Regions from separate parts of the Franconibacter pulveris genome, predicted to be linked through region 2. Evidence: predicted binding sites of a transcription regulator. Region 2 holds the regulator's gene; each other region holds the start of a gene.
What was found. The regulator PurR, encoded in region 2, represses purine synthesis genes. The targets are predictions, from matches to a motif close to CANGCAAACGTTTGCNTG.

Region 1: the regulator PurR is predicted to act here: its motif matches at 2,689-2,706, upstream of glyA (serine hydroxymethyltransferase).
Region 3: the regulator PurR is predicted to act here: its motif matches at 1,563-1,580, upstream of purE (5-(carboxyamino)imidazole ribonucleotide mutase).
Region 4: the regulator PurR is predicted to act here: its motif matches at 3,057-3,074, upstream of purL (phosphoribosylformylglycinamidine synthase).

What each region holds. Positions count from the first base shown of each region.
Region 1 covers NZ_CM165555.1:3,558,479-3,564,269, forward strand. Annotated here, with positions in the region: gene ACU4F7_RS16790 (methyl-accepting chemotaxis protein) at 1-365, opposite strand, end outside; gene ACU4F7_RS16795 (carboxymuconolactone decarboxylase family protein) at 450-851, opposite strand; gene ACU4F7_RS16800 (MerR family transcriptional regulator) at 909-1,271, opposite strand; gene glyA (serine hydroxymethyltransferase) at 1,330-2,583, opposite strand; gene hmpA (NO-inducible flavohemoprotein) at 2,904-4,094, shown strand; gene glnB (nitrogen regulatory protein P-II) at 4,229-4,567, opposite strand; gene glrR (two-component system response regulator GlrR) at 4,665-5,791, opposite strand, start outside.
Region 2 covers NZ_CM165555.1:2,025,301-2,031,091, forward strand. Annotated here, with positions in the region: gene punC (purine nucleoside transporter PunC) at 1-935, opposite strand, end outside; gene punR (DNA-binding transcriptional activator PunR) at 1,044-1,955, shown strand; gene purR (HTH-type transcriptional repressor PurR) at 1,972-2,997, opposite strand; gene cydH (cytochrome bd-I oxidase subunit CydH) at 3,292-3,381, shown strand; gene ACU4F7_RS09655 (MFS transporter) at 3,643-4,809, shown strand; gene ACU4F7_RS09660 (C40 family peptidase) at 4,854-5,681, opposite strand.
Region 3 covers NZ_CM165555.1:1,252,473-1,258,263, reverse strand. Annotated here, with positions in the region: gene cysS (cysteine--tRNA ligase) at 1-134, opposite strand, end outside; gene ppiB (peptidylprolyl isomerase B) at 311-805, shown strand; gene lpxH (UDP-2,3-diacylglucosamine diphosphatase) at 808-1,530, shown strand; gene purE (5-(carboxyamino)imidazole ribonucleotide mutase) at 1,664-2,173, shown strand; gene purK (5-(carboxyamino)imidazole ribonucleotide synthase) at 2,170-3,237, shown strand; gene ACU4F7_RS05950 (trans-sulfuration enzyme family protein) at 3,319-4,464, opposite strand; gene ACU4F7_RS05945 (pyridoxal-phosphate dependent enzyme) at 4,476-5,791, opposite strand, start outside.
Region 4 covers NZ_CM165555.1:3,568,174-3,573,964, forward strand. Annotated here, with positions in the region: gene purL (phosphoribosylformylglycinamidine synthase) at 1-2,970, opposite strand, end outside; gene mltF (membrane-bound lytic murein transglycosylase MltF) at 3,239-4,822, shown strand; gene tadA (tRNA adenosine(34) deaminase TadA) at 4,713-5,216, opposite strand; gene yfhb (phosphatidylglycerophosphatase C) at 5,282-5,791, opposite strand, start outside.

The DNA of each region.
Region 1 (5,791 bases), 1.5 Mb from region 2:
TTGATGGTCTGCTGCGAGACGGCGACATCCATCGGTCCGGGGGAGAGACGTTTAAACGTCTCAAGCTGCTTCGTCATCCCCTCCAGCGCCTGTTGCGCCGGGGCGAAAGCGCTGGCATCGGGCGAGCCGCCAGCGGCTTTGGTTTCCATTACGCGGGAAAGCCGCGTGACAAAGCGAAAATACTGGTCGTTGCCTTTGCTGAGCACGCTCATCTGCGTCACCAGTTCACGGTCTACCTCGTTACCCTTGCCAAGTTGCGAAAGCGAGTAGGCGCTGTAGAGACCGACGCCCAGCCATAGCAGGCAGAACAATCCCAGCACGGCGAGCATGACTGAACGTATCGAAAAATTTTTGAGCAAACCCATAATCAATTCCCTGCCTGAAAGGAGTGTGGCCCGAAGGCCTTCCACCCGGTTATCGGCAGGGAGACGGGAACTTGTAACGATTTGTTATCGAATTGTGGTCTGACTTCTGGTCTGGTCATGTTCCTGAAAAACCGCTTTTGCGGTAAACATCGCATTTAGCGCCGCTGGAAACCCGGCGTAAAGCGACATCTGGATGATAACCTCAATCAATTCTTCCCGCGTGCAGCCCACGTTGAGCGCGGCGTGAAGATGCACCGCCAGCTGCGGCTGCGCGTGGCCAAGTGCGGTAAGCGCGGCGACGGTGGCAAGCTCCCGGCTTTTTAGATCCAGCCCCGGGCGGCTGTAAACATCGCCAAAGCCGTATTCAATAACGTAACGGCCCAGATCCGGCGCGATGTCGGCCAGCGCGGCAATGACCTTTTCTCCTGCGGCGCCGTCGATTTCCGTCAGGCGCGCCAGGCCCGTTTCATAACGTGATGCAGTCATGTTGTTCTCCTCATGGTGTTGATGAGAACAACGGTAAACCTTCGAGTAAACTCCAGGTCAAGCGCGGTTTTTTACAAGCTCCCGGTCATACCAGGCCATCTTTTCCTTCAGCCGTTCCAGATGAATGACCTGCTCAGCCAGTCGCCGCTCCAGCCTTTCGGCATGCTCCGCCAGCAAGGCGCGACGCTCGGCGGCGGTACTCTCGCCCAGGCTTCGCAACGCGGCATAGCGCAGGATCTCCTCAAGCGGCATATCCGTCGCTTTGAGCCGTCGGATAAACGCCGCCCAGTCGATATCGCTCTGGCGATAGTCGCGGTGGCCCGCCGCGTTGCGCCCCGGAACCAGCAATCCCAGCTTTTCATAGTAGCGCAGCGTATACGCCGTAAGGCCGGTGAGTTCAGCAAACGCCTGTATCCGCATATCGCCTCCAGACCAATAAAAAAGGCCGCACAAGGCGGCCTCTGTTTTGCAATAACGCTTATGCGTAAACCGGGAAGCGCGCGCAGATATCCAGCACTTTCTGCTTGATGCGTTCAATCAGCGCTTCGTCGTTGATATTGTCCAGCACGTCGCACATCCAGCCAGCCAGCTCCTGCACTTCCGCTTCTTTGAAGCCGCGACGGGTTACCGCCGGAGAACCGATACGGATACCGGAAGTCACAAACGGGCTCTTCGGATCGTTCGGCACGCTGTTTTTGTTAACGGTGATGTTGGCGCGGCCGAGGGCGGCGTCCGCCTCTTTACCGGTCAGGTTCTTATCAACCAGATCCAGCAGGAACAGGTGGTTTTCAGTACCGCCAGACACCACTTTGTAGCCACGGTTCAGGAACACTTCCACCATCGCTTTGGCGTTTTTCGCAACCTGCTGCTGGTAGGTTTTGAACTCCGGCTCCATCGCTTCTTTCAGCGCCACCGCTTTCGCCGCGATAACGTGCATCAGCGGGCCGCCCTGCGCGCTCGGGAACACCGCAGAGTTCAGTTTTTTGTACAGCTCTTCGCTGCCGCCTTTGGCGAGGATCAGACCGCCGCGCGGGCCCGCCAGCGTTTTGTGTGTGGTAGTGGTCACAACGTGAGCATGCGGAACCGGGTTCGGGTATACGCCTGCGGCAATGAGGCCCGCCACGTGCGCCATGTCAACGAACAGGTAAGCGCCGATGCTGTCGGCGATTTCACGCATTTTCGCCCAGTCAACGATACCGGAGTAAGCGGAGAAGCCACCGATGATCATCTTCGGCTTGTGCTCTTTAGCCTGCTTCGCCATGTCTTCGTAGTCGATTTTACCGGACTCATCGATACCGTAAGGAATGATGTTGTAGAGCTTGCCGGAGAAGTTAACCGGAGAGCCGTGCGTCAGGTGGCCGCCCTGCGCCAGGTTCATACCCAGCACGGTATCGCCCGGTTGCAGCAGCGCGGTGTATACCGCGAAGTTCGCCTGCGAGCCGGAGTGCGGCTGGACGTTGGCGTAGTCTGCGCCAAAGAGTTCTTTCGCGCGGTCGATAGCCAGCTGCTCAACGATGTCGACATATTCGCAGCCGCCGTAGTAGCGCTTGCCCGGATAGCCTTCGGCATATTTGTTGGTCAGCTGAGAGCCCTGAGCCTGCATTACGCGCGGGCTGGTGTAGTTTTCGGAGGCGATCAGTTCAATGTGCTCTTCCTGACGTACTTTCTCTTGCTCCATCGCCTGCCAAAGTTCGGCATCATAATCGGCAATGTTCATTTCACGCTTTAACATCCGCATCTCCTGACTCAGCTAACGGTAAATTTACTGCATTTTGAAGGGCCCTTGCAGGCAACGCGCAACAGTGTAAACCGCCTGACCGGTATTGACAAAGATTTTTACGCAAACGTTTGGCTTGGCGCGGGACAAGGCCCTGCCGCGCTTTAGTCAAGCCAGTGAATCACGATTTCTTTTCAGCTTTGTGATGCAGATTTCTCATCTTCCCGCCCCGTTTCGCCTGTCACGGGAAAAACCCTTTACAAGACAGGGAGACCTTTTATAAGATGTATTTAAAATACAACTTATAGATGTTTCTCTTTGTTAAGGAAGCTGCCATGCTTGATGCACAAACCATCGCCGTTGTGAAATCCACTATCCCCCTGCTCGCCGCTACCGGCCCGAAACTCACCGCCCACTTTTACGACCGGATGTTTACCTATAACCCGGAATTAAAAGAGATTTTCAACATGAGCAACCAGCGCAACGGCGACCAGCGCGAAGCGCTGTTCAACGCCATCTGCGCTTACGCTACTCACATTGAAAACCTCGCGGCGCTGCTGCCGGCGGTGGAAAAAATCGCCCAGAAGCACACCAGCTTTCAGATTAAACCTGAACAGTACAATATTGTCGGCGGTCATCTGCTCGCCACGCTGGATGAGATGTTCAGCCCGGGCCAGGAAGTGCTGGACGCCTGGGGCAAAGCGTACGGTGTGTTAGCCCAGGTGTTTATCAACCGCGAAGCGCAGATTTATCAGGACAACGCGGCGAAAACCGGCGGCTGGGAAGGCACCCGCGCGTTTCGCATCGTAGAGAGAAAACCGCAAAGCGCCATTATCACAAGTTTTGAATTTGAACCGGTGGACGGCCAGCTGGTGGCGGATTATCTGCCGGGCCAGTATGTAGGGGTGTGGATCAAACCCGAGGGGTTCATGCATCAGGAGATTCGCCAGTACTCGCTCACACGCAAGCCAAATGGCAAAACTTACCGCATTGCGGTCAAGCGCGAGGGCGAAGGTCAGGTTTCTAACTGGTTGCATAACGCAGCGAAAGTGGGCGATGTAGTGCAGCTTGCCGCGCCAGCAGGCGATTTCTCTATGCAGGTTGCGCCGACCACCCCGGTCACGTTGATTTCCGCAGGCGTAGGCCAGACGCCGATGCTGGCGATGCTTGATACCCTTTCCCAGGCAAAACACCCGGCGCAGGTAAACTGGTTCCACGCAGCGGAACAGGGTGATGTGCATGCGTTCGCCGACGAAGTGGCGCGGCTTGGCGCCGAACTGCCACGATTTACCCGCCATATCTGGTACCGTTCGCCTTCTGAGGCAGACCGCGAGGCGGCGCGCTTTCAGAGCGAAGGGCTGATGGAGCTTGGTCTGCACGAAGGGCATTTCAGCGCGCCAGAAATGCAGTTTTACCTTTGCGGCCCGGTGGCGTTTATGCAATTCGCCGCGCAGCAGCTGGTGGCGCTGGGCGTAAGCAGCGAGCGCATTCACTACGAGTGTTTTGGGCCGCATAAGGTGCTTTAACGCAATGCGGCGGGTAGCGTTTCGCTTACCCGCCGTTGAGCGTGGCGGAAATGCGCGGGGGGTGAATCCCGCTCTCTCGCGCCCATAAAAAAGGCAGGTCCAACGACCTGCCTTTTTGTTGAAGCAACGCGCCGTTAGATAGCCGCGTCGTCTTCTTCGCCGGTGCGGATGCGCACCACGCGCGCCACATCGAAAACGAAAATTTTGCCGTCGCCGATTTTACCGGTCTGGGCGGTGCGAATAATGGTATCCACGCAGGTATCGACAATATCGTCGGTCACCACAATCTCAATTTTCACTTTCGGCAGAAAATCGACCATATACTCAGCGCCGCGGTAAAGCTCGGTGTGACCTTTCTGGCGACCAAACCCTTTCACCTCGGTCACCGTCATCCCGGTAATGCCTACTTCCGCCAGCGCTTCACGCACATCATCCAGTTTGAAGGGTTTAATAATCGCATCAATCTTTTTCATGGTGGATCCTTAACTCTTTCACGCCTGCCCGGCGCGGCTCAACTGCGTAATCGGTGGCTCAAATTACCACAATCTGGCGCCTTTTGGCGCATGAAAACTACTCTTTGAAATCATTAGCGTCGAGTTCATGACGAGAGAGCAGTTTATAGAACTCGGTGCGGTTGCGTCCGGCCATTCGCGCCGCATGGGTAACATTACCTCGGGTAATTTGCAGCAGCTTGCGCAGGTAGTTAAGTTCAAACTGGTTGCGCGCCTCCACAAAGGTCGGCAGCACTGTGTTTTCCCCTTCCAGCGCCTGCTCCACCAGCGCCTCGCTGATGACCGGCGCCGAGGTGAGCGCCACGCACTGCTCAATCACGTTCACCAGCTGGCGCACGTTGCCGGGCCAGCCTGCCGCCATCAGACGCTTCATGGCATCGGTAGAAAAGCTGCGCACGAAGGGTTTATGCCTGTCCGCCGCCTGGCGCAACAGATGGTTCGCCAGCAGGGGAATATCCTCGGCGCGCTCCTGCAGCGTCGGGATTTTGAGCGTTACCACATTCAGTCGATAAAAGAGATCTTCACGGAATTCGCCGCGCGCCATCGCTTTTGGCAAATCGCGGTGGGTTGCGGAAATAATACGCACGTCGATGTCGATATCCCGGTTGCTGCCAAGCGGGCGGACCTTGCGCTCCTGCAACACGCGCAGCAGTTTTACCTGCAAAGGGATAGGCATATCGCCAATCTCGTCAAGAAACAGCGTGCCCCCCTCCGCCGCCTGAAACAGCCCTTCCCGGCTGCTGACCGCGCCGGTAAAGGCGCCGCGCGCATGGCCAAACAGTTCAGACTCCAGCAACTGTTCCGGCAGCGCGCCGCAGTTAATGGCGATAAAGGCGTTTTTACCCCGGCTGCTGGCGCTATGGATAGCCTGCGCCAGTACCTCTTTGCCGGTGCCGCTCTGTCCGTTAATGAGAATACTCACGTCAGACTGCGCTACCATGCGCGCCTGTTCAAGCAGGCGCAGCATAACCGGGCTGCGGGTGACGATGGTCTCGCTCCACGGGTCGTCACCGGCAATCACCGTATGGGCGAGCGCGTCGTCTATCGCTTTATAGAGCGCGTCTTTATCCACCGGTTTGGTGAGAAAACTGAAAACGCCGCGCTGCGTGGCGGCGACCGCATCGGGAATCGAACCGTGGGCGGTCAGGATGATGACCGGCATGCCCGGCTGGATTTTCTGGATCT
Region 2 (5,791 bases):
CCATTCGCCATCGCCATCAGGCAGAAGGGAATGAGCAGCATCGTCAGAGTCGCGTTTTCATACAACCCCACCGCCCAGGTCGCCGCCACGCTCAGGGCAAACGCTATCAGCAGCCAGGGCAGCAGCCGCGCGCCCGGCAAGCGTTGCAGCGCAGCGCGGCAGCCATAGCCGCCGATAAGAAAGGCAATCGTCTGCGGCACATAACTTAAGCCAATTACAGCAGGGCTGTAGCCCATTTCACTAAGAATAAAGGGTGAGCCGGTCAGCCAGGCGAAAAAGCTGGCGGAGCAGGCGGCGTAGATAAGCACATTGCCGCGATAAGCGGATGAGCGCAGCAGGGTGCCAAAGCGGATTTTTTCCGCCTGCGGCTCAGCATGAGGTTTTACTCGCGGCTGCAGGCGCAGTGCTGGCAACATCAGCAGCAGCGTCACGGCGAACAGTACGACGAAAATGGCCCGCCATTCGAAATGGTTCAGCAGCCAACTGCCCAGCAGCGGCGCCAGAGCCGGAGAAAGCCCCACCAGCGGCATAATCGTCGCGAAAATACGATTAACGCGGTGCGCCGGGTAGTAATCCGTGACCAGCGCCTGCCAGATAACCGCGGCGGCGCACACGCCTACCGCCTGCACGAAGCGCAACGCCAGCAGCGCCGCCGCGTTTTCCACCCACAGCATACCTATGCAGCCGACGGCGAAAATGGCGAGGCCCGTCAGCAGAACGGGACGACGGCCAAAGCGGTCTGAAAGCGGTCCCCAGATCAGCTGCGCCACGGCGAAACCCGCCAGAAACAGGCTCAGGGAGGCGCTGATTGCCGCCGCCTGCGTTTGCAGATCCTGCTGAATAGCGGCGAAAGCGGGCAGATACATATCGGTCGCCAGAAAGCCGAGCACGCTAAGCCCGGCCAGCCAGACAAGAAAAATTTTCGAGGGTTGCATAAGTTCCTCTTATGACGCTTTAACGAAGACCGCGAGTGTAAAGAGTGCAGCCTGCAATGTGAAACGCTAATATTTGGCGATTGCATTCAAAAATTTTGCAGGCATAACATGTGGTCCGAATATTCTCTGGAAGTGGTTGATGCGGTTGCTCGCAGCGGGAGTTTCAGCGCGGCGGCGCAGGAGCTGCACCGCGTGCCCTCAGCCGTGAGCTATACGGTGCGGCAACTGGAGGAATGGCTGGCGGTGCCACTCTTCGAGCGCCGCCATCGTGACGTAGTGCTCACGCCCGCCGGCGCCTGGTTTTTAAAAGAAGGGCGCTCTGTTATCAAAAAAATGATGATCACGCGTCAGCAGTGCCAGCAAATAGCCAACGGCTGGCGCGGGCAGCTTTCTATCGCTGTCGATAACATTGTCCGCCCCGAACGCACCCGCCAGCTGGTGCTGGATTTCTATCGGCATTTTAATGATGTCGAACTGAAAATTTCGCAGGAGGTTTTCAACGGCGTCTGGGACGCGCTGGCGGATGAACGCGTGGAGGTGGCGATTGGCGCGACGCAGGCGATTCCGGTAGGCGGCCGCTACGCGTTTCGGGATATGGGCATGTTGAGCTGGCATTGCGTGGTGGCAAGCCAGCACCCCCTTGCGCAACAGAACGCGCCGCTTAGCGACGACCAGCTGCGCGAATGGCCCTCGCTGGTGCTGGAGGATACGTCGCGTTCGCTGCCCAAGCGCATTACCTGGCTGCTGGATAACCAGCGTCGGGTGATTGTGCCGGACTGGCCTTCGGCGGCGGATTGCCTGAGCGCGGGTCTGTGCGTCGGCATGGTGCCTTCGCATTTCGCGCGCCCGTGGCTTAAGCGCGGCGAGTGGCGAGCGCTGACGCTGGAAAACCCGTTCCCGGACGCTGCCTGCTGCCTGACGTGGCGGCAAAACGACGCCTCGCCAGCGTTGCAGTGGCTACTGGCGTATCTGGGAGACAGCGAGACGTTGAATCGGGAGTGGTTGCGGGAGCCGGATTAGCCGGCCCCCGAAGGGATCAGCGGCGATAGTCGCGGAACGGACCGTCCGCCACGGAGCGGCGTTCAATCAGACGCGGATGCACTTCAATGGTCTGCGACTCTTCACGCTTGTTGACAATACGGTCCAGCAGCATGTTGAACGCCGTCTGGCCGAGGGTCTCTTTCGGCTGGTGAATAGTGGTCAGCGCCGGGCTGAAATAGCGGGCGTTGCGCACGTTGTCATAGCCAATAATAGAAATATCGTGCGGTACGCGCAGCCCCATCTCGTCGGCGGCGCAAATCGCGCCCATCGCCATGATATCGCCGCCGCAAAAGACTGCGGTGGGGCGGTGCGGCTGCGAAAGCATCTGCTGCATGGCGCGATAGCCCGATTCCGGCTCGAAGTCGCCCTGGACAATCCAGTTTTCCGGCATCGAGATCATCGCTTCCTTCAGCGCCTTCATAAAGCCCGCCAGGCGGCCTGCGCCGGTGTTGCGCTCAAGCGGTCCCGGGATAACGCCGATTTCGCGATGGCCGCGTTCGATTAAATAGCGCCCGGCGATGTATCCGCCCTGGAAGGCGTTATCGACTACCGAGTCGGTGAAGTCCGCTTTCGCCTCGCCCCAGTCCATCACCACCATAGGAATGTGACGGTACTCTTCCAGCATGCTGAGCAGCGATTGCGGGTATTCGGAGCACATCACCAGCAGACCGTCGACGCGCTTTTGCGCCATCATCGACAGGTAAGCGCGCTGTTTTTCCAGGTTGTTATGGGCGTTGCCAAGAATCAGCGTGTAACCCTTGGCGAAACAGCTGTTTTCCACCGCTTCGATGATCTCTGCGAAATAGGGCGCTTCGCTGCTGGTGGCGAGCAGACCGATGGATTTGGTGTGGTTAACCTTAAGACTGCGCGCCACGGCGCTCGGCGAGTAGTGCAGTTCTTTAATGGCCGCCCATACCGCGTTGCGCGTCTCTTCCGCGACAAAACGGGTTTTGTTAATTACATGTGATACGGTTGTAGTGGAAACGTTTGCTCGCTTCGCGACGTCTTTAATTGTTGCCATTAGTTGTCACTCCAGACCATGCCCTAACTTCCTGAAAAAACGTTGGTTAAACGTTTGCCTACGCTACCCCCTTGCGGCAACGAAAACGTTGCATCAGGCCGGGAAAAGCCAGTTCGGCTGGAAGGAGAGGGGGGTAATGGCCGGTACATAATAAATTAGCCGAGAATTTTGGCCGATCTTGCGCAAAAGGGGAAGAGGGAAAACGCATATCAGACTAAATCAAAGAGGATTTTTGCGTCCGACTATGTAAAAATGAAGCGCACCCGCTTTTTGTAGGGTTAAAAAGGAGAACAAATGAGTACCGAACTGAAATTTTCGCTAGTCACCACCGTCGTTGTGCTGGGTCTGATTGTGGCTTCGGCGCTGACGGCGGTAATGCACTGATTCGCTTGCCGGGAGAGGGGTTAACTTTCCCTCTCCTCATCATTTTTCCTTATAAATCCCCACGTTGTCCTTTCTTTTATTGCCCGTTCGGGTAATCATTAGCAAATAACAAAAAAGCTACACCCTTAACAAAATCGCAAATATCTTTTGCGATTCTTGTGACTTCTGTCCCAAAGCTATATCTGACATGCTGATTGGCATTCCGTTCTTGTCAGTTGCGCAACAGCCGCTGACGCTCTCTCGTTTTGTCTGGAGTTTTGCATGAGAGTTAATTTTCCTTTACTGGCGCTGGCGATTGGCGCTTTTGGTATCGGCACCACCGAGTTCTCGCCGATGGGGTTGCTGCCGGTTATCGCGAAAGGCGTTGATGTGTCTATACCCGCCGCCGGCATGTTGATTAGCGCCTATGCGATAGGGGTGATGGTTGGCGCGCCGTTGATGACGCTGCTGCTTTCGCACCGCTCGCGCCGCAACGCGCTTATCTTCCTGATGGCGATTTTTACCGTCGGCAACGTCCTCTCGGCCATTTCGCCGGATTACGGCACGCTGTTGGCGTCGCGCATCCTCACCAGCCTCAACCATGGCGCTTTCTTTGGGCTGGGTTCCGTCGTGGCGGCAAGCGTGGTGCCGAAACATAAGCAAGCGAGCGCGGTGGCGACCATGTTTATGGGATTGACTATCGCCAACATCGGCGGCGTGCCTGCGGCGACCTGGCTTGGCGAAGTTATCGGCTGGCGCATGTCATTCCTGGCGACGGCCGGGCTGGGCGTCGTCTCTATGATAAGCCTCTTTTTCTCCTTGCCGAAAGGCAGCGCGGGCGAGCGCCCCGATGTTAAGAGCGAACTGGCCGTGCTGATGCGCCCGCAGGTGGTCAGCGCGTTGCTGACGACGGTGCTTGGCGCCGGCGCGATGTTTACGCTTTACACCTATATTGCGCCAGTGCTGCATAAAGTGACCGACGCTACGCCTGCATTTATTACCGGCATGCTGGTGCTGATTGGCGTAGGCTTCTCAATTGGCAACTACCTTGGCGGGCGTCTGGCGGATCGTTCGGTGAACGGCACGCTTAAAGGATTCCTGCTGCTGCTGATTGTGATTATGGCCGCTATCCCGCTGCTGGCGCGCAGCGAGGTGGGCGCAGCGGTAAGCATGGTTATCTGGGGGGCGGCGACCTTTGCCGTAGTGCCGCCGTTGCAGATGCGCGTAATGCGCGTGGCGAGCGAAGCGCCGGGCCTTTCTTCTTCGGTGAACATCGGCGCGTTTAACCTCGGCAACGCGCTGGGCGCGGCGGCAGGCGGCGCGGTTATCCAGGCGGGTCTTGGCTACAGCGTTGTACCGCTAATGGGGGCGATTATCGCCGCGCTGGGACTGCTGCTGGTCCTTTTCTCCTCACGGCGCAATGCTGAAAAAGCCTTCGCGGCGGAATAAATAAAAAAGGGAAGCGCAGGCTTCCCTTTTTTTGTGCTTAAAATTCAGCGGATGGTACGCGGCGTCATCACCCGACGCGCGCCAACATAGTGACGCTGCCAGTAATCTTCGCTCAGTGAAGTTATCTGAATATCCCGACCGCTGCGCGGAGACTGGATAAACTTGCCGTTGCCGACATAAACGCCCACGTGATCGGCGGTGCCGCGCCCCTGAGTGCGGAAGAAGACCAGATCGCCGCTCTCCAGCTCGCCTCGGTCAACCGGGGCGGCGTCGCGCAGGTGGTACATCTCATTAGCGGTACGCGGAATGCGGAACTTCACCAAATCTTTATAGGCGTAGTAGATAAGCCCGCTGCAATCGAAGCCGGTGCGCGGCGAGGAGCCGCCCCAGCGGTAAGGCTTGCCTATCTGGCCCATTAGCTTGGTAAGCGCCGTTTTTTGCGCTTTCTGCACGCGAAGCTTATGCGCTGCGGCGATGGTAGTCGGCTGGTCCGATTTAACTTTCACACAGCGTTTTTTATGGCCTTTGCGTTTGGTGCACTGCTCGGTGTAGGCCAGCGTCTGCGCTTTTTTGCCTTTCAGCGTTAAGTCAGAAGAGGAGATTTTACCGCGCCGCGCAAGTGTTTTGCCGGATGCTGACGCTTTGATTTTTTTGCTGGAAGAAGAGGCGACGCGCTTAGTGGAAGTTTTGCCTGAGGATTTTTGCTTGCTGGTGGTCTTAATCTGGCTGCTTTTCTTCTTAGTTTTAGCGCTGTGCGCCTTTTGAATAGCCGACGGACGCGCGTTTTCTGAAGCGTGCGTTAACGGACTCAGTGTCAGACTGGTAAAAAATAGAGCACAGAGCGTGATGGTGATTTTATTAATCCGCGCCACTGAGCATTCCCCTGATGATGGCGGCAATCGTGCCCGCGTATGATTTTTTAAAAACCAGCCGATTCTAATCTAAAAAAATGACAAAAGTTAATAGCCATTTGCCGTCATCG
Region 3 (5,791 bases), 770 kb from region 2:
ACAAACGTACGGCCATGGCCGATATGACAGAGATCGTAAACGGTAATGCCACACACATACATGCCGACTTCTCCGGCATGGATAGGTTTGAATTCCTCTTTTTGGCGACTCATTGTGTTGAAGATTTTTAACATCAGGAGATTCCGTATCAGTGTGTGGTAAAGACGAAAAGCGCTATGTTACCTCATAATTCAAACCGGAAGGAGCACACTTTGCAAGGTGATCGCTACCTGCAAGTTATGCTATAACAACAGCCTGACGTCGCCTGCGCAGCAGGCTTCAGCACTACTACACAGAACAGGATGCAAGCATGGTTACTTTTCACACCAATCACGGCGATATCGTTATCAAAACTTTTGACGATAAGGCGCCGGAAACTGTTAAGAACTTCCTGGACTACTGCCGCGAAGGTTTTTACGACAACACCATTTTCCACCGTGTGATTAACGGCTTTATGATCCAGGGCGGCGGTTTTGAGCCGGGCATGAAGCAAAAAGCGACCAAAGACGCTATCAAAAACGAAGCGAACAACGGTCTGAAAAATACCCGTGGTACGCTGGCGATGGCCCGTACTCAGGCGCCGCACTCCGCTACCGCGCAGTTCTTCATCAACGTAGTGGATAACGACTTCCTGAACTTCAGCGGCGAAAGCCTGCAGGGTTGGGGCTACTGCGTATTCGCCGAAGTGGTGGAAGGCATGGACGTGGTCGACAAAATCAAAGGCGTGGCGACCGGCCGCAGCGGCATGCACCAGGACGTACCGAAAGAAGACGTGGTAATCGAGCGCGTGACCGTCAGCGAGTAATCGTGGCCACACTCTTTATCGCAGATCTTCATCTGTGCACAGAAGAACCGGCGATAACCGCCGGTTTTCTGCGTTTTCTGGCAGGCGAAGCGCGGCAGGCCGATGCGCTTTACATTCTCGGCGACCTGTTTGAAGCCTGGATTGGCGACGACGACCCGAACCCGCTGCACGCGCAAATCGCCGCCGCCATTCGCACACTGGTTGAAAGCGGCGTCCCCTGTTATTTCATTCACGGCAACCGGGATTTCCTGCTGGGCAAGCGCTTCGCCAGGGAAAGCGGCATGCAGCTTCTGCCGGAAGAAAAAGTCCTCAACCTGTACGGCAAACGCGTGCTTATTATGCATGGCGACACCCTCTGCACCGACGATGTGGGCTATCAGGCATTTCGCGCCAAAGTGCATCAGCCCTGGCTGCAAACCCTGTTTCTCGCCCTGCCGCTGTTTATACGTAAGCGTATCGCCGCAAAAATGCGCGCCGGCAGTCAATCCGCCAACAGCGTCAAAGATATGGCTATCATGGATGTGAACCCGCAAGCGGTAGCCGACACCCTTGAGCGCCACCGCGTCCAGCACCTGATACACGGCCACACGCACCGCCCCGCCGTTCACGCGCTGACGGCTAACGGCGAGCCCGCCTTTCGCTACGTTTTAGGCGCCTGGCATACGCAAGGCTCCATGATCAAAGTCACCGCCGAAAACATCGAACTTATCGCCTTTCCGTTTTAACTTCTGCATGCCATTTTTGCCGCCGAGACAGCCGCGCAACCGTTTTCCTTGCCGTAAAACCGTGCTATTCTCGCACTCCTCGTAACGACGACTCGTTGTTTTGTCCGCACACCCCACAGGAGTTTTTAGACGTATGTCTTCAGGCAACCATCCGGCGCGTATCGCCATTGTCATGGGTTCGAAAAGTGACTGGGCCACCATGCAGTTCGCCGCTGAAATTCTTGATGCCCTCGACGTTCCCCACCATGTAGAAGTGGTTTCCGCCCACCGCACGCCGGACAAGCTGTTCAGCTTCGCCGAAGCGGCTCAGGTGAACGGCTTTCAGGTGATTATCGCGGGCGCGGGGGGTGCTGCGCATCTGCCTGGTATGATTGCGGCGAAAACCCTGGTGCCGGTACTGGGCGTGCCGGTGCAGAGCGCGGCCCTGAGCGGCGTCGACAGCCTCTACTCCATCGTGCAGATGCCGCGCGGCATTCCGGTGGGCACGCTCGCCATTGGCAAAGCGGGCGCGGCCAATGCCGCCTTGCTGGCGGCGCAAATTCTGGCGCAGCACGACGCGGCGCTGTTAAACCGCCTCAGCGCCTGGCGTCAGCAGCAGACGGATGAAGTGCTGGAAAACCCGGACCCGCGAGGTGCGGCATGAAACAGGTTTGCGTTCTCGGCAACGGCCAGCTTGGCCGTATGCTGCGCCAGGCGGGCGAGCCGCTGGGCATTTCGGTCTGGCCCGTGGGGCTGGACGCTGAACCGCAGGCGGTGCCTTTCAGCCAGAGCGTGATCACCGCGGAAATTGAGCGCTGGCCGGAGACTGCCCTTACCCGCGAGCTGGCGCGTCATCCGGCGTTTGTTAACCGCGACGTCTTCCCGATTATTGCCGACCGCCTGACGCAAAAGCAGCTTTTCGACAAGCTGAACCTGGCCACCGCGCCCTGGCAGTTGCTGTCGCAGAAAAGCGAATGGCCGGCGGTGTTTGACCGTCTTGGCGAACTGGCGATAGTTAAGCGCCGCGTCGGCGGCTATGACGGGCGCGGCCAGTGGCGTTTGCGCGCTGATGAAACCGCGCAACTGCCAGACGACTGCTACGGCGAATGCATCGTTGAACAAGGCATTAACTTCACGGGCGAAGTATCGCTGGTTGGCGCCCGCGGCCACAATGGCGACACGGTCTTTTATCCGCTGACCCATAACCTGCATCAGGAAGGCATTCTGCGCACCAGCGTCGCCTTCCCGCAGGCAAGCGTAGAGCAGCAGGCGCAGGCGGAAACGATGCTCTGCGCCATTATGCAGGAGCTGAACTATGTGGGCGTGATGGCGATGGAGTGCTTCGTGACGCCTGCCGGCCTGCTGATTAACGAGCTGGCGCCGCGTGTTCACAACAGCGGCCACTGGACGCAGAACGGCGCCTCCATCAGCCAGTTTGAGCTGCACCTGCGCGCCGTGGTGGATTTACCGCTGCCGCAGCCGGTGGTCAACAGCCCTTCGGTGATGGTGAACCTGATCGGCACCGACCTTAACTACGACTGGCTGAAGCTGCCGCTGGTTCACCTGCACTGGTACGACAAAGAGGTGCGCCCGGGCCGTAAAGTGGGCCACCTGAACCTGAACGACAGCGACACGGCGCGGCTCTGCGCCACCCTGGAAGCACTGGTGCCGTTGCTACCGCCGGAATACGCCAGCGGCATCGCCTGGGCGCAGATGAAGCTGGGTTGAATAAAAGCGGGCCGCAAAGCCCGCTTTTTTTAACCCCGACGCCTGACGGCGCTGCGCTTACCCGCATTTTGCCAAAGCTGCTTATTCCCCCAGCGCCTGCACTAAATCGGCAATTAAATCATCGGCATCTTCAATGCCCACTGAAAGGCGGATCAGCTGCGGCGTAATGTTGTTGGCGAGCCGTTGCTCAAGAGGAATAGACGCGTGCGTCATAAAGAACGGCTGGCTGACCAGGCTCTCCACGCCGCCTAAGCTTTCCGCAAGCGTAAAAAGGCGCAGCTTTTTGATGATTTTCGCCGCCTGGCCTTCATCGCCTTTCACCACCACCGAAATCATGCCGCCCGGCCCGCGCATTTGCTGCTGTGCAAGCGGATGCTGCGGGTGCGTCTCAAGCCACGGAAAGAACACTTTTTCCACCTGCGGCTGCTGTTCAAGCCAGCGGGCGATTTTCAGCGCGTTGGCGCTGTGCTTTTCCATCCTCAGCGCCAGCGTGCGGATGCCGCGCAGCGTCAGGAAGCTGCTGAACGGGTCGAGCACGCCGCCCACCGCATTTTGCAGGTAAGCGAGCCTTTCACGCAGTTCAGCGTTATCCCCCACCACCGCCAGTCCGGCGACCACGTCGGAATGCCCGTTCAGGTATTTGGTGGCGGAATGCACTACGATGTCGAAGCCCAGCGACAGCGGGCGTTGCAGGGCGGGGGAAGCAAAGGTGTTATCCGCCACGCTGATAACGCCATGGCGTCGGGCGATGGCCGCGATAGCCGCAAGGTCAGCCAGCTTGAGCAGCGGATTGGTCGGCGTCTCCACCCAGACCATTTTCGTTTCCGGGCGAATAGCCGCCTCGAGGGCTGCCAGGTCATCCGGCTTCACCCAGCTCACCGTCAGCCCGGCGGTGCGCTTGCGCACATTTTCCAGCAGGCGATAAGTGCCGCCGTACACATCGTCAATCGCCACAATATGGCTCTCTTTATCCAACAGCTCCAGCACCGTGGAAATGGCCGCAAGACCGGAGGCGAAAGCGTAGCCCTGCGCGCCGCCTTCCAGCTCTGCGATAGCGCGCTCCAGCGCATGGCGGGTTGGGTTGCCGCTGCGCGAATATTCATAGCCGGTATGCTGCCCCGGCGCGGGTTGGGCGTACGTAGAGGTGGCGTAAATCGGCGGCATGACCGCGCCGTGCTGGTCGTCGTGAGTGCCGCTGTGCACGCTCAGGGTGGCGAAATTATCCATGATAAAGCTCCTTATGATTCAAGCCGGTTGCGCCAGACGTTCAGCACGTCGGTGCGGGTAATAAGCCCGAGGAAACGGTCGGCGTCGGTCACTACCGCCACCAGCCCGCGGGAGAAAACCTCAAACAGCTCGCGCTCGCTGGCGCCCTTGTCGAGCGTTTCGACGCGCGGGTTCATGGCGCGGGAGACTGGTTCAAGAAAGCGCGCGCTGTCGCCGCGCACCGCGTTAAGCAAATCCCACTCATCGACGATGCCGACCATGACGCCGCCTTCCAGCACCGGCAGTTGAGAAATATCGTAAAGCCGCATGCGCGCCAGCACCGTCGCCAGCGTGTCGTCGGGCGCGGCGGTCACTGTCGCCCCTTCGTCATGGCGAAAAGCGATGAAATCGCGCAGGTCGCCGGTTGAGGGTCGCTGAAGCAATCCCTGCTGGCGCAGCCAGTCATCGTTAAACATTTTGGAGAGGTATTTGTTGCCGCTGTCGCAGGCGAAAGTGACCACCCGCTTCGGCGTAGTCTGGGCGCGGCAGTAGCGCAGCGCGGCAGCGAGCAGCGTGCCGGTAGAGGAGCCCGCCAGGATACCTTCGGTTTTTAATAGCTGGCGGGCGGTATCGAACGCCTGCGCATCGGAAATGCGATAAGCGCGGCGCACGCCGTCAAGACGCGCGAGCGGCGGTATAAAGTCTTCGCCAATGCCCTCCACCCGCCAGGAGCCCGCCTCGCCGTGGCTTCCCTGCTCCACTTCATCAGCAAGGATCGAACCCGCCGGGTCGGCGAGAATAAATTCCGTTTCAGGCGAATGCTGGTGAAACCAGGCCTGCAACCCGCCGAGCGTACCGCCGGAGCCGACGCCCACCACAATGGCGTCGATTTTCCCCTCCGCCTGGGCATAGAGCTCCGGGGCGGTAGTGGTTTCATGCGCCAGCGGATTGGCGGGGTTGTTGAACTGGTCGATATAAAACGCCCCGGGCGTCTCCTGCGCCAGGCGCTTCGCATAATCCTGGTAATAGGCGGGATGGCCTTTGTTCACGTCTGAACGGGTAAGCCGCACCTGCGCGCCCAGCGCCCGCAGGTGATAAATCTTCTCGCGGCTCATTTTGTCCGGCACCACCAGAATCAGCTGATACCCTTTTTGCGCGGCGATAAGCGCCAGCCCCAGACCGGTGTTGCCCGCGGTGGCTTCAATAATGGTGCCGCCGGGCGCGAGCCGTCCCTGGCGCTCCGCCTCGTTTATCATCGACAGCGCTACGCGATCTTTAATAGAGCCGCCGGGGTTCTGGTTCTCAAGCTTAAGCAGCAGCTCGCAGGGGCCGGTGTCGAGCTTTTGCA
Region 4 (5,791 bases), 1.5 Mb from region 2:
CCAGGTCGTTTCCGCCCACCACATGCGAAGCGTCGTGCGGCTTTCGCTGAAGACGGTGCTGCTGCCTGATGTCAGCGTGAAGCGATCGCCCGCCACCGCTTTGCCCAGATAATGCACGCAGTCGCCAAGACCGTGATCGTGAAGCACGCGCTCAACCTGCTCGCGATCGTCCGCCGCCACCTGGATAACCGCGCCCAGTTCTTCGTTAAAGAGCGCCGCCAGACGATCGTCGCCAAGCGAAGCGATATCCGCTTCAACGCCGCAGTGCCCGGCAAAGGCCATTTCCGCAAGCGTCACCAGCAGACCGCCGTCGGAGCGGTCGTGATAGGCGAGCAGGCGACGCTGCGCCACCAGCGCCTGAATGGCGTCATAGAAGCCTTTGAGCTGCGCTACGTCGCGCACGTCAGCAGGCTTGTCGCCAAGCTGGCGGTAAACCTGCGCCAGCGCAGTGGCGCCGAGCGTGTTTTCGCCTTTGCCGAGATCGATAAGCAGCAAGGCGTTATCGGTGGTGCAGAGCTGCGGCGTAACGGTGCGGCGTACATCTTCCACGCGGGCAAACGCCGTGATAACCAGCGAGAGCGGCGACGTCATTTCACGCTGCTCGTTGCCCTGCTGCCAGCGGGTTTTCATCGACATGGAGTCTTTGCCCACCGGAATGGTCAGACCGAGCTGCGGGCAGAGCTCTTCGCCCACCGCTTTCACCGCTTCATACAGGCCTGCGTCTTCACCGGGGTGCCCCGCTGCCGCCATCCAGTTCGCAGACAGTTTTACGCGCTTGATGTCGCCGATTTGCGTGGCGGCGATGTTAGTCAACGCTTCGCCGACCGCAAGACGCGCGGAAGCGGCGAAATCGAGCAGCGCCACCGGCGCGCGCTCGCCCATCGCCATCGCTTCGCCGTAGTAGCTGTCGAGGCTTGCGGTAGTTACCGCGCAGTTGGCCACCGGCACCTGCCACGGGCCGACCATCTGGTCGCGCGCCACCATGCCGGTCACGGTGCGGTCGCCGATGGTGACGAGGAACGTTTTTTCCGCCACGGTCGGCAAATGCAGCACGCGCTTCACCGCCTCTTCAAGCGTGATATCGCCGCGATCCAGCGCTTCGCCTTTCGCCTGCATGCGCTCAACGTTGCGGGTCATTTTCGGCGTCTTGCCCAGCAGCACGTCGAGCGGCATATCGATAGGCTGGTTGTCGAAGTGACGGTCGTTCAGCGTCAGATGCAGCTCCTCGGTCGCTTCACCAATCACTGCGTAAGGGGCGCGTTCACGACGGCAGAGTTCGTCAAACAGCGCGAGCTGCTCCGGCGCCACCGCCAGCACGTAACGCTCCTGGGATTCGTTACACCAGACTTCCAGCGGGCTCATGCCCGGCTCGTCGTTTAAAATGTCGCGCAGCTCGAAACGACCGCCGCGACCGCCGTCGCTCACCAGTTCCGGCATGGCGTTGGAAAGACCGCCCGCGCCGACATCGTGAATAAAGAGAATGGGGTTAGCGTCGCCAAGCTGCCAGCAACGGTCAATCACCTCCTGGCAACGACGCTCCATTTCCGGGTTGTCGCGCTGCACGGAGGCGAAATCGAGGTCAGCGTCCGACTGGCCGGAAGCCATCGACGACGCCGCGCCGCCGCCAAGGCCGATGTTCATCGCCGGGCCGCCGAGCACAATTAGCTTCGCGCCAGGCGGAATTTCGCCTTTTTTTACGTGCTCGCCGCGGATGTTGCCAATGCCGCCCGCCAGCATGATCGGCTTATGATAGCCGCGCAGCTCTTCGCCGTTGTGGCTGGTCACTCTCTCTTCATAGGTGCGGAAGTAGCCGTTGAGCGCAGGACGGCCGAATTCATTGTTGAACGCCGCGCCGCCAAGCGGCCCTTCGGTCATGATGTCGAGGGCGTTAACAATACGATCCGGCTTGCCGAAATCTTCTTCCCACGGCTGTTCAAAGCCCGGGATGCGCAGGTTAGAAACTGAGAAGCCCACCAGCCCCGCTTTCGGCTTCGCGCCGCGCCCGGTGGCGCCTTCGTCACGGATTTCGCCGCCGGAGCCGGTCGCCGCGCCCGGCCACGGAGAGATAGCGGTCGGGTGGTTGTGGGTTTCCACCTTCATCAGGATATGCGCTTTTTCCTGATGATAGTCATAACGGCCTTTGTCGTGGTCGGCAAAGAAACGTCCCACCGCAGACCCTTCCATCACCGCCGCGTTGTCTTTATAGGCGGAGAGCACGAATTCCGGCGTCTTCTCGAAGGTGTTTTTAATCATTTTGAACAGCGACTTCGGCTGCTGCTCGCCATCAATCACCCAGTCGGCGTTGAAGATTTTGTGACGGCAGTGCTCGGAGTTGGCCTGGGCGAACATATAGAGTTCGATATCGTTCGGGTTGCGCCCAAGTTTTGTGAAAGCGTCAAACAGGTAATCAATCTCATCTTCCGCCAGCGCGAGGCCCAGCCGCAGGTTGGCTTCCACCAGCGCGCCGCGCCCCTGGGCCAGCAGGTCGACGCTCTGTACCGGCGCCGGTTCGTGGTGAGAAAAGAGCGCCTGCGCCGCTTCCAGCGAGTCGAAGACGGTTTCCATCATGCGATCGTGCAGCTCGTCGGCGACGGCCTGCCACTGCGTGGCGGTTAAGCCAGAAGCGTCAACATACCAGGCCACGCCGCGCTCCAGGCGTTTTACCTGGTCCAGCGCGCAGTTGTGCGCGATATCGGTCGCTTTAGAAGACCAGGGGGAGATGGTGCCCGGGCGCGGCGTCACCAGCATCAGGCGGCCCGTCGGGGCATGGCTGCTGAGGCTCGGGCCATATTGCAACAACCGCTCAAGGCGGGCGCGCTCTTCGGCGCCAAGCGGGGCGTCGAGGTCAGCAAAATGGACATACTCGGCGTAAATGTCGCTTACCGGAAGGTGTGCATCTTTGAAACGAGCCAGCAGTTTGTTAATACGAAATGCCGACAGAGCGGGCGAACCACGCAGAATTTCCATCATCAAGTCTCTCGTCTTCGAAGCGCCAGTGGGCACTTCAGTGGGCGCAAGGGGGAAAACGGGCGTCATTATAGAGAATCCCCGGCCCCGACGAAACCGTTTGCGTAGAAATAAAATCAGGCTTTTTTCCCATTGATTGCCCTGCCGTATCGCTCTAATTAGTTGCTATACATCGCTTTGTTACGCAAAATGCCGCTCAGTGTTCACCCCTTATAAGCGGTTTAATAACGATATTTTGCTGAGATCTGAGGCTGCGCAGAGAATTAACTAATTGAAAAAATTAAAGATTAATTATCTGCTCATCGGCATCGTTACTTTGCTGCTGGCAGTGGCGTTATGGCCATCCATCCCCTGGTTCGGTAAAACCGACAATCGCATCGCAGCGATTCAGTCGCGCGGCGTGCTGCGCGTAAGCACCGTTGTCACCCCACTGACCTACAATCGCCAGGACGATAAAGTCTGGGGTCTGGATTACGAGCTTGCCAGCGCGTTCGCCGATTACCTGGGCGTGAAGCTTCAGGTTACCGTGCGCCAGAACATCAACCAGCTGTTCGACGACCTCGACAGCCAGCGCGCCGACATTCTTGCCGCCGGCCTGGTCTCCAACAGCCAGCGCAGCCAGAACTATCAGGCGGGCCCAACCTATTACTCCGTATCTCAACAGCTGGTTTACCGCATGGGTAAACCTCGCCCGCGCACGCTGGCGGGTTTGACCGAAGCGCAGCTGACGCTTGCGCCCGGCCACGTGGCGGCGGACGACCTGCTCAACCTGAAAGCGAAAAAATACCCGGATCTGAACTGGAAAGTGGACGACAAGCGCAACAGCGGCGAGCTTTTACAGCAGGTTGCGCAAGGTAATCTTGATTACACCATCGCCGATTCGGTCGCCATCAGCCTGTTCCAGCGCGTACATCCGCAACTCGCCGTCGCGCTCGACATCACCGACGAGCAGCCGGTGACCTGGTTTAGCCAGCGCAGCAGCGATAACTCCCTTTCCGCCGCGCTGCTCGATTTCTTTAACCGCATTAACGAAGACGGCACGCTGGCGCGTCTTGAAGAGAAATACCTCGGCCACGGCGAAGGGTTTGACTATGTTGATACCCGCACTTTCCTGCGCGCTATAGACAATATTCTGCCGGAGCTGCAGCCGCTGTTTGAAAAATATTCGGGCGAAATTGACTGGCGGCTGCTGGCGGCTATTTCGTGGCAGGAGTCGCACTGGGATACCCAGGCGACCTCACCGACCGGCGTGCGCGGGCTGATGATGCTCACCCGCAACACCGCCCAGAGCCTGGGGCTGACCGACCGGCTGGATGCGGAGCAGAGCATCAGCGGCGGCGCGCGTTACTTGCAGGAGATGATGGCGAAAGTGCCGCAGAGCGTGCCGGAGGAGGAGCGGATTTGGTTTGCGCTTACCGCGTATAACATCGGCTACGCCCATATGCTGGACGCCCGGGCGCTGACGGCGAAGCAGAAAGGCAACCCCGATAGCTGGGCCGATGTGAAGCAGCGTTTGCCGCTGCTGAGCCAGAAGCCATGGTACAGCAAAACCACTTACGGTTACGCGCGCGGCCATGAGGCTTACGCCTACGTGGAGAATATCCGTAAGTACCAGATTAGCCTGATGGGCTATTTGCAGGAGAAGGAGAAGCAGGCGGCGAAAGCGCAGGCAGAGGCGAAGTCGCAAGCCGAAGCGGAGCTGTCGACAATGCAGGCCTCCCTCGCCGCCACGCCGCTATCCTCTTTCATTCCGCTTTACGGGCAGCTTCCTTTAACGCCTTTTTTTCGAGGCGACGCTGGCGAAAAAAATCGCTCAGCAGAGCAGAGCATTCTGGTGCAAGCACCCCTTCAATAACCTGCACCTGGTGGTTCATGCCAGGGTGGCCTGTGACATCCATTAGCGAGCCTACCGCGCCGGTCTTGGCGTCGCGCGCGCCAAACACCAGCGTGCCGATGCGCCCATGCACCATCGCGCCCGCGCACATGACGCACGGCTCCAGCGTGACATAGAGCGTCGTCTCCAGCAGACGATAGTTCTGCAGCACCAGTCCGCCCTGGCGCAGCGCCATGATTTCGGCATGCGCGGTAGGGTCGTGACGACCAATCGGGCGGTTCCATCCCTCGCCAATCACCTGGTTATTGTGTACCAGCACAGCGCCTACCGGCACTTCGCCCTCTTCCCATGCGCGCTTTGCAAGCGTCAGGGCGTGGCGCATCCAGTATTCATGATTCAGTTCGCTGTCCGACACGGTGTTCTCCGGGGAAATAAGGCGGGCGGCATTATACACACCGTTTCCAGGTTGCAAAACGCGCCTTATTCCAGCTGCTGGAGCTGCCCCTGCGGGGTAACGCGCCAGCGGTGCTGGCAGAAGTAGAGCAGCGGGTTATCCTGCTTGCTGTCGCTGTAACCACTGTAAAGACGCAGCGGCGTGCCGATCTGCTGTTCCAGCTGCGCCACTTTCTCATGACCCAGGCAGCGCAGCGTCAGCACCCAGCCGCCGTAGCCACGCTTCATCTGGCTGGCGATGACGTTGACGCGCGGCAGCCAGGGGGTATCGAAATAGACCCGTTGCACAAGGGATTGCGGCGAGCCGGTAATCAGCCAGACATCGGCATCGGTGCTGGAGAGATAACCGGTGAGGCGCTCATGCACCACGGGAAAGGTGGTCACGTGGCCGCGAAACCAGGTCGCGAACTCCGCCTCCAGCTGTTTTAACCGCGCCTCGCTGTGGCCAAAGGTGCAGCCCCACAGCAGGAGGCTCATCGGCCAGCGAGCGGCGCGGCCTTTTATCAACAGCGCGCCGCCGATAACCGGCAAAAGAGG